One region of the Paenibacillus sp. FSL L8-0470 genome, then DNA from elsewhere that is predicted to be linked to it. Evidence: riboswitches for the same ligand, from Rfam matches in the RefSeq annotation. Region 1 holds a riboswitch; the other holds the start of a gene.
The links. Region 1 has a riboswitch for cyclic di-AMP ahead of NST99_RS18405 (APC family permease). Riboswitches for the same ligand answer to the same signal wherever they lie in the genome.
Positions count from the first base shown of each region.

Region 1 (6,215 bases):
CAGCTTTTGCTGCTGCGTTCCCTCTCCAAGGACTGTGTGTAAGACATCCAGCGGTGATAATCGCATCAACCCGGTGTTCATACTGACAACAAAGATGACCACGATAAGAACCGCAAGTGAGGTCAATATGGCTGCTTCCCGGATACGGCGTTGTTTCCCGGTGGGTGAGTGCAGAGCTCTGCTCATGACAGCTCCCCCTTCCGTCTACTAGCCAAGTAAATAAAAAACGGCACGCCGATCACTGCGATTAAAGCACCTAGCGGTGTTTCATAAGGCGCGTTAATCATTCTGGCTGCAATATCAGCAAATACAATCAGTAGACTGCCGAGTACTGCAGAGCAGGGAATAATCCAGCGGTAATCGACACCAACCAGATAACGTGTAATATGGGGGATGATCAGCCCCACAAAAGCAATCGGTCCAACCGTCGAAACCGCGGAACCGGCGAGAATCACTACAATAATAATCCCGGCTGTTTGCACTAGCCCGGTCCGCTGTCCAAGTCCCGCCGCTACATCGCGTCCGAGACTAAGGAGAGTAATGGATCGGGAGATCAGCAGAGATCCTATCAGAGCTGCCGCAATCCAGGGAAACAAAATACGAAGCTGTGTCCAATTCGTCCCGCCGATCCCGCCTGCCATCCAGAAGGCAATATCCTGGGACAAATGAAACAGAATCGCGATTCCCTGGCTTACCGCCAGCAGCATAGCACTTACGGCGGCTCCGGCAAGAGTCAGACGCAGCGGGGTTAAACCGCTATGGGAGAGTGAGCCAATCCCGAACACAAGAATGGCTGCCGCTGCAGCGCCGATGAAGCAGTACAGCATAATGTAGAGAAAGGAAGCAGATGGCGCAAAAGCAAAAGCTAACGCCAATCCTGCACTAGCACCGGCATTCAGACCCAGTAAGCCGGAATCTGCCAGCGGATTGCGGGTCATGCCCTGCATGATTGCTCCTGCGACGGCGAAACAAGCACCAACCAGCGCTCCCGCCAAAGCACGGGGAATCCGCAGTTCCCGAATAATCTGATGCTGCTGCAGCTCCGGATTAAACCGGAAGACTGCCTCCCATACCGTCGCCAGTCTAATATCCGCGGCACCTACTGAAACGGAAAGTGCCAGACCAAAGACGACAGCGGCAAGGCCCAAAATCAAAATAACTACCGCAGCAACCGGCCTTGTCTTCAGCGGTTGATCTCCTGACGAATTTGTATTGTCAGCTATAGAACGTGTGGATGACACCATAAGTTTTCCCCTTAATAGGATGAGTTCAATGTTTTAATGAGAACAAATATCATTCTCATTATCGCAAATATCTGAATTATGTACAAGCTTTCACAGCTCGCACTTTCACTGTGAACGATTAAGTCAATGTCCTAAAAAAAGGTGCAGGTCATTGTATCTCAAGATACAAGAACCTGCACATCCCTCCACCGCTGAAGAGTTCTCTCTACACACAGTTAAGGCTGATTATTTCACGAGAAAACTCAAGACATCATCAATGGTTTTGGAGTTGGCAATGGCTCCGCTGTACAACCAGCTGCTGTCCGCGCTAAGTTCATGAACTTTTCCAGCCTTAACCGCAGGGATACCCTTCCAGATTGCACCGTTAAGAATGTCAGAGGCTTCGGTCTTGTCACTGTTCACCAGGAAGATATGATCTGCGGTCAGTTCAGCCAATTTCTCCAGCGTGATCGGATTCCAGGTCGCTCTGGATGCCGCAGGGATATCAGTAACCAGGTTGGGTTGCTTCAAACCCAGATCCCCGTACAATACAGCACCACTGCTGCGTGTTTCATCTACTATAAAGAAGTTCTTCGACACCAGCCACAGAATGGCGACCGAATCATCACCAATGGAGCTGCTGATTTTGGCTTTTGCATCTGCTGCTTTTAGATCGTAGTCTGCAATGGCTTGTTCAGCCTCAGTGCTCTTGTTCAGGAGCTCACCGATTTTGAGCAGCGATTTGCGCCAGTCTTTGCTAATCTTGTCACCAAGGACATAAGTAGGTGCGATTTTGTTCAACTGGTCATACAGACCGTTCTGCACACTCGACTCAGACTGCACAATGTGGAAATCCGGTGCAAAGCTGGTCACAGCCTCCAGCGGAAGATCATAGCTGATGGTTGGCACATCTTTAAGCTCAGCAATCAGATATTCCTGGGTTCCGTTTGTCACGGACCACTGCGCTACCGGGGTAACGCCCAGTGTTACCAGGTAGTCTTCCATGTAAGAAGCAAGGACGCGCTGCGGATTCGCTGGTACTGTGACTTTATGTCCCATGGCGTCTGTCACCGTTTTCTCTGTAGCCGGTGCCGTTGTTTCCGTTGGCGCTGCCGTTGCTTCAGCCGTAGCCGTAGGTGCGGCGGTAGCTTCCGTTCCGGAATTTGCAGCTTTCTCATTATTGCCATTGCCGCAAGCGGACAAGAACAAAGTCATAGCCATACATCCGATCAATGCGAGCTTCATGCTGCCTGATCTCTTATTGTTCATCGAAAACATTAAATACCCCTCCTGTATGCACATGCATTAGTGGTCAAAGGTGTCCGAGACCTTCGCCTTACTTTTTAAATGATATTGATTCTCATTATCCCTGTCAACAAAATTATTCGTTCTATAAAAAAAGGTTGCCTCCGCAAGCTACGGAAACAACCTCTGCTAACCATATTTAACTGCCTATTTGTGCAAATGATAGGGCACTGTTGATACAACTATATCTTTTTGATTCATTAGATAAGAGCGAATGAACAAGCTGGTCTGATTATGCAGGATCGCCTGCCACCAATGTTTGGTAATGAACTGTGGAATCAATACGGTAATATGATCTGTAGAAGCGGTCTTCCACTCTACGGTATCGATAAATTTCACCAGTGGGCGGATAATGCTGCGGTAACGGGAACGAAGTACAATCAGGCGTACACCCGGGTTCCATTCCTCCCATTTTTGCTCCATCTTGTGAATTTCCTCTTCATCAAAACCAACGTAGACTGCCACCACATTATCTGTTAATGACTTCGCATAACTGATCGAATGCAGCACAGCGCGTGTCACACCCGCAACCGGAACAACAACGGTACTTCCTTTAATCAGCGGTTTATCCGTAGCAGGACAAATGCGAAGCTGATCGGCTATATTCATATAATGACTATGAATGCGGTGGAATACGAACATGACAACCGGCAGGAAGATGAAGGCCATCCACACGCTGGAAAACTTAGTGATGATAAAGATAAGCGTAATCGTCAGGGTGGTCAGCATACCGATTGTATTGACTACAAATTTATTCTGCCAGCCTTTCGGCTTCGTTTTGAACCAGTGCACCATCATGCCAAGCTGCGACAGCGTAAAAGGGATAAATACGCCGACTGCATACAGCGGAATCAGCCCTTCTGTATTTCCGTGGAAAGCAGCTACAAGCACAGCCGACAATACTCCGAGAAAGATAATACCATTAGAGAAGCCCAGGCGGTCTCCCCGGACCATGAAGGCATGAGGCAAATATTTATCTTTGGCAAACATGAACGCGAGCAGCGGAAACGCCGAGTAAGCTGTATTCGCCGCCAGGAACAAGATGACGGCCGTTATCCCTTGGATGAAAAAGTACAAACCGCCCCGGCCAAACGTAGATTCGGCAATTTGCGACACGACGGTGGATTTCTCATTAGGAGTAATCCCATACCAGTATGCCAGCAGCGTAATGCCGGTGAACATCAAACCGAGGATGCCTCCCATCAGCATCAAGGTTTTGGCGGCGTTTTTTTCCGCTGGAGCTTTGAAGTTCGGAATGGCATTCGATACCGCCTCTACCCCGGTGAGTGCCGAACAACCGGAACTGAAGGCTTTGAGCAATAGGAACAGACTGACGTTGGAAACGGCGGAACCGATCTCCGGGATTTCGGCATGAGTCCCGCCTGTAATATATTTGTACACCCCGGCAATGATGAGTACAAAGATAGAGACCACGAACAGATACACCGGAATGGCAATAAATGAAGCGGACTCCGTCACCCCGCGGAGATTGATAATCGTCAAGATCAGAATGACGGAGACTGCAATAAGGACAGTATGATTATGAAGACTCGGAAAGGCCGATGTGATCGCATCCGTTCCCGCCGAAGCACTAACTGCAACTGTAAGAATGTAATCTACTAATAAAGAGCCGCCAGCCAATAGGCCGGTAGGAACGCCGAGATTGCTTTTTGCCACGATATACGCTCCGCCGCCTTGCGGATAGGCAAAGATAGTCTGGCGATAGGAAAAAATAAGGATGGCCAGCAGGCCCAATACGGCTAATGCAATCGGCAATGAATACCAGATGGCGGTGAAGCCCGCGGCCACCAGTACAATGAGAATTTGCTCCGTTCCGTAGGCCACAGACGAGAGTGCATCGGAAGACAGAACAGCCAGTGCTTTCACCTTGGATAACTTTTCATGATCGAGTTCGTTCGACTTCATCGGACGCCCGATCAATAGTCGTTTTACCTTGCTTACCATTGTAGTAACAGTTCCTCTCTTTGTTGAGTTGAAACGGTAATACCGCGCGCCGTTTTCATTGGCAGGTTTCATAAATGCAGGCACAAAAATAAGCATACGGAAATGATCCGCATGCTTACGCATGCTCATTATCCCACCCTTGCTTACGAGGTTAGCTGGCGGATTCGGGCTGTGGTAGCCCTACGGTTCCGGTCAAATTGACCTGCCTCCGATTCACCCCATTGACGTTGCCGCCAAATTTGGTTCCCCCGTTTTTCCTTGCGGAAAATTCAGCGCATATTCAACTTCTCACAAGGACTAATGATAGTCTACAATAGCTTTTCAGTAAAGCGGTGAAAAAAATGAAAAAAGAATGAAAAAACATCCAAAAAGCTCAAATCCAAGACCCGGGATAAGTGGATCTTTCATTCTCTTTCATTATCCCAGCGTTCCGTGATTTTTGAGTGTTTTGGATGTTAATTGTGACAAAAATTTAGGGAATATTTATGCTCTAAATTCTGCTTAGCCTTTTCTTATTCAGCTGGCTCTTCTTGGCGCCCGGTCCAGAGCAAAATTGCGATTAGAGCAAAAGCAATCAACGCAAGCAGAGGTACTGTAATGAACCCTAAAAAGTTCAAATAATCCTCATTGCAGGGTACACCAATTGTGCATGGCAAGATTTTACTGAGTGCAGGAATTTTCTGCTCTGCGTAATGGTACAGGGAGATACTCCCGCCTATCAGACATAAAGGCAGCACATAAGGAATGATGCGTTTATCTCCCCGGTATGTGGCAATTCCGAGCAGAATCAGCTGAGGATACATAAAGATACGCTGGAACCAGCACAGCCTGCAGGGTTCATAATGCAGCACTTCACTAAGATACAAGCTTCCTGCTACAGCAATTACCGAAACAAACCAGGCCAGATATAGGCAGTGGCGTCTGCAGAAGGTAGAGAATTTCATCATTTGGCATCCGCCGAATCAAGGGCGATTTGCACCTGTGAGTCGATAGCTTCGATATCAAAGGCCTTGTCTACTTTCACTCCATTAACAAATACAGTAGGAGTAGAGGTCACTTTGCTGTCATCGGCTAACTTCATATCTCTCTGTAGTTCACTTTCATAGGTGCGTTCCTCAATGTCTTTACGCAAGAGGTCAAAATCTATCGGCAGGTTCTCCTTCTGCGCCAGGCTTACCAGGAAATCAGCGGTCGCCCACTCTTCGCTCTCCTCGCCCTGATTAGCATAGATTGCGTCAGAATAGGTCCAGAAAGCTTCACTGTTCTGATGATAGACAGACAAAGCTGCTAATGAAGCTGTTTCGGAATCCGGTCCGATAAAGGCCATATTTACGAAGTAAAAGGCCGCTTTGCCCGGAGTTACGTATTTTTCAACAAGCTGAGGTTTGATGGTACCGGTAAAGTCTGAACACGCCGGACATTTATAATCCCCGAATTCAACAATTTTGACTGGAGCATCCTCTTTTCCAAGTCTGTGCATCTCGCTGTAATTAAAGTCAGAGTTCGCTTTTGGAATCAGCATGATAAGAGCGACAAAGATAATGATAACTGCTGCTACAGTGCTGAAGATCAGTATTTTGGTTTTTTGCTTCTGCTTTTCCTGTTCTGCCCTGCGTTTCTCCTGCTTGCTCTGTTGGGGAGCCGCGGCACTGTTTCGTTTGTTTTTGCTCAAAGAGAGTTCCTTTCCGTCCACTCAGGACCCGGGTAATGAAAGTCATATAA
Region 1 covers NZ_JBBOZM010000001.1:4,077,872-4,084,086, forward strand. Annotated here, with positions in the region: gene NST99_RS18390 (FecCD family ABC transporter permease) at 1-186, opposite strand, end outside; gene NST99_RS18395 (FecCD family ABC transporter permease) at 183-1,244, opposite strand; gene NST99_RS18400 (iron-hydroxamate ABC transporter substrate-binding protein) at 1,470-2,501, opposite strand; gene NST99_RS18405 (APC family permease) at 2,676-4,493, opposite strand; cyclic di-AMP (ydaO/yuaA leader) riboswitch at 4,619-4,778, opposite strand; gene NST99_RS18410 (disulfide oxidoreductase) at 5,006-5,437, opposite strand; gene NST99_RS18415 (DsbA family protein) at 5,437-6,165, opposite strand.

Region 2 (6,215 bases), 3.5 Mb from region 1:
CGCTTCTCATCTTACTGGCAACCACCTTACTGTTCGGCTGGCTTGCCGCCAAGATCTACCGCACGGGAGTGCTGATGTACGGCAAACGCCCAAGCATCAAGGAGATCAGAAAAGCAATGAAGGCCTACAAAATTTAATTGGAATCATCAATATATACCTTTTGAGGAGTGGCAAGGATGAATAAAAAGCATGAACAAACATTCGGGTTGCTGTTTGCAGTTTCTTCGTTAATCGTACTGGTCGCCAGGTTAATGCCGTCCAATGGATCGAATCTGCTTGATTTCATTCAAGGGCTTATGACAGGAATGGGCATTGCCGGTATGATTGCGTCATTAATCATTTTTGGCAGACATTCTAAACGCGCACACTAAGAAGTGATCATAGGTTTTACTGAGGAAGCCGCGGTTCGGAAACCGCGGCTTTTTTGCGGCTCCCGGGGGAGTTCAGAGCCAAACTGGATCAGTGAAGGCTTATGGTGTATGTTATTGAATAAGGAGTGGTAATCTTGAAAAAAAACAATCAAATCCCCGCGATACTCGCAGCTTCAATGCTGCTGATTCTGCTCAGCAGCATGCTTAAGCCGGAGGGCTCTACCCTGCTGGGTGTGCTGCAGACGTTAATGCTCGGAGTGGGCTTGCTGGGCTGCTGTACAGCGGCCTGGAGATTCGCCAAAGGCGGCAAGGGCAAGAGCTGAGTATAAATAGAAAAGGCCGCGGCATTATGCTGCGGCTTTTTCATGCGCTTCGACAAGTTGCCCATTACATCAGCGGAGATAAGAGAGGGGCCCACAGTGCTTCTTTAATCTATGTGAGCAGCTATACAACAAATAAATTTGCTTCAGGCCGCAATGTTTCTAACCGGCACATTTGCTCGCGCACATGTCTCAGCCGGGTTTTCAGCACCGGCACGCTTTGCTCAAGAATGGTGCTGATTGCAGGCAGGGGCAGCAGCATGCCGTACCATAACACCTGGACAATCTGATCCTCCCAGGCTAATCCATTGGAAACAAAGAGGCTGCACTCCTCCGCAGCCCGGGAGCACTGCTGAATGCACTCCCGGTAGGCAACCAGCGAGAAAGGCTGCGGTATGAAATCATCATGAAGGTACCGGGTGTAAAGCTCAGTGAAGGTCTTCATCGCAGTCTTTTCCGCAACGGCACCCTCTCCCAGCAGCAGACTGGTGAGTGCATAAATATTTCCGGTGTTCTTTTGGACATATTCCGCAAACTCGCTGGCAGCTGTCCATTCCGGGGATAATGGGTCTGGCATGTCTTCACGTTCCTTTCTGAATAAGAAATTATAAGAGGGAGAAATAAGCGATGGATCTGTCCATTAGCTCGGCTATGTCCGGTTCCTGCCAGCTGCCTTTATGCAGCAGGGAACTTGAAGGTTTATAGTACATCCGTCTGAAGGGGGGCGTACCGCCGGCCCCGGCTGTACGGGAATAGGGGACCATTTGCAGATGTGACGTGACGACCTTGCCTTGCAGCTTGGCTTTTAAATCCAGCAGGGCCGTTTGCACGATTTCTTGCTGACCCGGCTCCCACTGCGCACCTAGCTGCTGTACAATTTCTATGGCTTCTTCCAGCCTGTGATTGCGTATACTTCTCAGGAAGCTGCTCCATTTAATGACGTCAAAATGATCGCCTTCCGCAGACAGTATCCCCGCTCCCCAGCTGCACCCAGCCTTGCACGTAAGCTTCAGCACACCATATCGGCATTTGCCGGATGACTCCGTGGCCTGATGGAATGGCCAGGGGGCATCGAATACAAACACTTCTATACGTAACAGCCTGCGCTGGTTCATTTCGTTTTCCCTCCTACCCATTTATAAGCTGCAGCCTCAGCACAAAAAACCGCAGCAGAGGAGGACCTCTGCTGCGGTTTTGGTACAGGCTTAAATACACCTGGCGCAAAAACGTGGCGGATCAAGGTTCTCTCTAGTCGCTTACGGGGTTAGCTGTCGGATTCGGACGGTGAGAGTCGCCCTACCTAATGAGACCACAGTCTCCTTCGGATTCACCCCAAGAAAGATTCTTATCTTCCAGGTAAGGCCCCTGCGGGCCTGATGGTTCCCCCGTTTCCCGCATTGCGGGAATTCAGCGTTTATATCGCATTTCGTGCATTGGATTCAAACCGAATCATACTCTTTTCGCATGAGCTTTGTAAAAAGGAAAAAACATTCTTCTGAGCCGAATTTCAGGGAATTCTGGCAAAGGAAACGGTAGGATGTGCTAAAAGGGTGTTTATCAACGGTTTTCGGCTTTTTATCTCGTTCATACGACTGCTTTTGATTTAGGGTGATCAGAGCATAAAAGGCAATTTGCTCAACATCGGGTGAATATAATCACAATACTGAATGCTTTTTCGCAAATCGCTGATAAGCCGAGTAAATAAGAGGAATGATGAGATCGAGGCTTAAGTAAGCGCTACCTGATCTGGTTTGGGTTTACTAAATGCATTATTTTGGCAGGTTTGGCGGTTTACAAGGTCGTGATCGCCAGAGTATGATTACTTCTGTTTACTACACAATCGAATACGCAGTCCGCTTAATTTCCGTTATGGAAAGCGGGGGAACCAACAATCGGCAGCCGATGTGAGAGTCGGAGCCGGTTATGGGGTGAATCCTGTGAAAGTGCGAGAGAATGCTCGCATGGATACAGGTAGGGCGACTCTCACTGCCCGAATCCGACAGCTAACCTCGTAAGCGTATTAGAGAGGATGAGCACAATGTGACCGTTAATTGGACCACAGAGGGAATTCCTTTGTGGTTTTTTGCTGTGTTCGTATGGCAAATGAATGGAAGTCCTAAGCCGGAGGAGAGGAAGATATGGCGAATTCGGAAGAATATGTACTCATTAACGCTCCGACTAAAGCGGGGGAGCATTTTATCAAAATCTTAAAGTTTAGAGGCTATAAGATCGCAGGAATCGCCAACAATGCGGCGGAGAAGCGGCGTCTGGAGGAGCTGGGAATCGAGGTCAATCTCGTGGTGGATACACATCATCAGAATACATGGTTCCGCCCCTCTTTTCCGGTAGGCAGAGTATTTCTGTTCGAGAGCAGTGTGACCTTATGCTGCCGGTATATCCAGATGTGCCGGACCTGGACGACAAAGCCAATATACGTAATTACGACTTCGATGAATCCCAGACTGGTCTATAAAGGGCTTGGAGCGGATTCCGTCATCTATTCCCACAGCGGAAATGTCTCTTTTCTGGCGGATGTCTCAACGAATCCAGGATAAGGCCAAATAAAAGGGCAAATAAAAGGCATCCCCTGGACAGAGGTCCAAGGGGATGCCTTTTTCAAAATATAAGTATTCATATGCTTCATGCTATAAATTATTCAGCGGTTGCTCCAATAAGCTCCTTAAGCTCGGAAACATTGAAGCCCTTGACTGCGCGGCCTTCGTACACGGTAACAGGCACACCCATGAAGCCCAGCTTCTCGACTTCTTCCTGATACACTGTACTTGTCATAACATCACGCACCTCGAAGCTAACGTCTTGCTCGGTCAGCCACTGCTTCACTTGATTGCAGTCGCTGCACCCTGTGGTGGAATAGACAATTACCGGCTGGCTCATTGGCTCACAGCTGCCTTGATGGCGTCCCGGGTGATTTTCCAATGGGAGGTGTTCCAGCGGACTTCGCCGTCTTCCAGGAGGAAGATCTGCGGAGATTCATGTTTGATCCCGAAATCTTCGGCAATCTGATTGGACAACGGACGGTCTTCAATCACATGGACAATGGCAGCTGGAGTCTCGGAGCCTTGCGCATAGGCTGTGAATTCCTCGTTGGCCTTGGCGCTGATCGGGCAGGTAGTGCTATGCTTGAAAAGCAGTTTTTTACCTGGTTGCGCAACATATTGCTGCAGTTCTTCCAGAGTATGAAGTTGTTGGATAGACATCGGTATCTCACCTTCCTATAAGTACTTGTAACTACGATTGTAACATAGTTCAAAATTAAATCAAAAAGGAAGTTAGAGCACCCCTTTCAGCGGAATTACAGTCCCATGAAGGACGTTGAAAAAACGTGACTGCCATGCTAATGTGAGAGAGATGCCGCGTGTATCCTGAAGAATCGTAAAGGGTGTGTCCATAATCATGAAAAGGGTTGCTTTTGTTACCGGTGCTGACCGTGGTTTAGGTTTTTTTCTGGCAAGCTGGCTTCTAGAGAACAAATATTCCGTATTTGCCGGTCAGTATATGAAGGAGTCGGAATCGCTGGACGCACTGAAAAAGCAGTACCCGGACCGATTAACTCTGATCCCGCTGGATATCGGCGACCGTGAGAGTGTCAAGCAAGCGGCACGTAGTATTTCGGGCAGTACCGCTCATGTTGATATGATTATCAATAATGCCGGTATTATTCATAGAGCCGATGATGCCACGATGCTTGTTGATATGGACGATGAAGCCATGGCTCACATTTATAATGTAAACACGCTTGGTTCTTTGAGGGTCAGTAATGAACTGATGGGCCTGTTGATGCAGAGCAAGCAGAAATTGATTGTTAATATCTCCTCAGAAGCCGGAAGCATTGGCCGGAACAAACGGATTAATATGTACGGATACTGTATGTCCAAAGCAGCGCTTAATATGCAGTCCTCCCTGCTGCACAACCATTTGAAGGTGATGGGCGGGCAGGTTATGGTCTTTCACCCCGGCTGGCTGCAATCCTATATGAATGGTGAGAAGGCTCTGGAGGCACCTATTCCTCCTGAAGAGTCGGCGCGTAAGATTATGAATATCGTGCAGGGGCACAAGAAGTATTTGGGTGAGGAGCCGGCTTATCTCGACCTGGACGGAAATGCCTGGCCCTGGTAACTATACACTAAGAGAAGCAGGAAGAGAGGCGGGAAGAACATGTCTGAATGGAAAGCACTAGCACTTGGCAGCTACAGTGAGGTGAAATACCATCCTTTTACCGGTGTGGATCACGAGATTAAGCGCATTCTGTCACCTGATCTGCAGGTGGAGGCTTCCGAAGATTACAGTCTCCTGAGCAAAGACAACCTTGAGGGCTTGAAGCTGGTTATCGCCTATACCGAATTTTCCGAACAGAAAATAGCCCCGGAGCAAAGTGCCGCTTTGCTGTCTTATGTAGCGGGGGGCGGAGGTCTGCTCGTTGTACATAACGGAATCTCCCTGCAGCGGAATCAGGAGCTGGGCGCTATGCTAGGCGCGCATTTCACCCACCATCCGGAATACACCTCCCTGCATATGAAAATACCGGCACACGGGCATCCCATTATGCAGGGGATTAGCGAGTTCGTCATTGAGGACGAGCCGTACTACTTTGAAATGCATCCTTATTTTGAGACGACTGTGCTGGCAGAGTACCTTCATGAAGGGGCCATGCGTCAGGCAGCCTGGTGCCATGCGTTCGGACTTGGCCGTGTAGTTTATCTGATGCCGGGGCATCATCTGCCTTCCTTCTCGGTAGAGCCGTTCCGCCAAATGATCCGCCAAGGCGGAATGTGGGCAGCGGGTCTGCTGTAACTCCTACCTTTGAATCGTTTTCGCACATCATAACAGCTGCACGTTCCCCAAGAGGAGCATGCAGCTGTTTTTTTTGATGTATGAATGTTCCAGCTTCGGTCAAAATAGGGTTACGAATAAAAAGGGGGGCGCATGGAATGTGGAAGATGCTATGGGATCTTGTGCCCGGCTGGAAGGTGCTGTTTCAAGGTTTTGTCATCTTCATCGTTCCGGTTGTCTTAACCCGCCTAATGATCTGGCTCCGAATGAAAGAGGGCAAGGCGAGCACCCGGGGAATGCGGGCTGAAGGCAAAAAAGGCGGGGGGGTTCCAAGTTCCGAAGATACTGGGGAGGCGGATCAGACCAGCATCGCTGTGCAGAATAAAAAATCCGCCGCACCCGCACCCCCTGCTCAAAACAACGCTTTACAGGCCACTCCTTCCCTGACCTATACCGGAGAGTTCCAACATGATGTTCAGTCCTTCAGGGAGATAAGTACCGATATGTCCGACGTTAATGTCAGAGAGCTGCGCATCGGAAGTCTGGAAATCAAGGCAGCGCTGTTTTTTGTGGATGGACTTACGGACAAAGAAGGCATGGATCAGAACATCCTGATGCCCTTGATGAACACGGTGAGGCCCTTTGAAGGCATGAATGCAGCCCCGCCAGCAGAGATATTGAAAGGGATTATCGTGCACCAGGTAGTACAGGTCTCGGAAATTGAATTTACCGA
Region 2 covers NZ_JBBOZM010000001.1:562,304-568,518, forward strand. Annotated here, with positions in the region: gene NST99_RS02585 (ABC transporter permease) at 1-137, shown strand, start outside; gene NST99_RS02590 (hypothetical protein) at 177-371, shown strand; gene NST99_RS02595 (hypothetical protein) at 506-694, shown strand; gene NST99_RS02600 (hypothetical protein) at 816-1,268, opposite strand; gene NST99_RS02605 (hypothetical protein) at 1,297-1,806, opposite strand; cyclic di-AMP (ydaO/yuaA leader) riboswitch at 1,931-2,114, opposite strand; cyclic di-AMP (ydaO/yuaA leader) riboswitch at 2,536-2,724, shown strand; gene NST99_RS02610 (hypothetical protein) at 2,830-3,246, shown strand; gene NST99_RS02615 (glutaredoxin family protein) at 3,344-3,586, opposite strand; gene ytxJ (bacillithiol system redox-active protein YtxJ) at 3,583-3,909, opposite strand; gene NST99_RS02625 (SDR family NAD(P)-dependent oxidoreductase) at 4,106-4,828, shown strand; gene NST99_RS02630 (ThuA domain-containing protein) at 4,868-5,503, shown strand; gene NST99_RS02635 (spore germination protein) at 5,641-6,215, shown strand, end outside.
Region 2: it holds a riboswitch for cyclic di-AMP, as region 1 does, so the genes downstream of both, NST99_RS02605 (hypothetical protein) here and NST99_RS18405 (APC family permease) in region 1, are expected to answer to the same signal.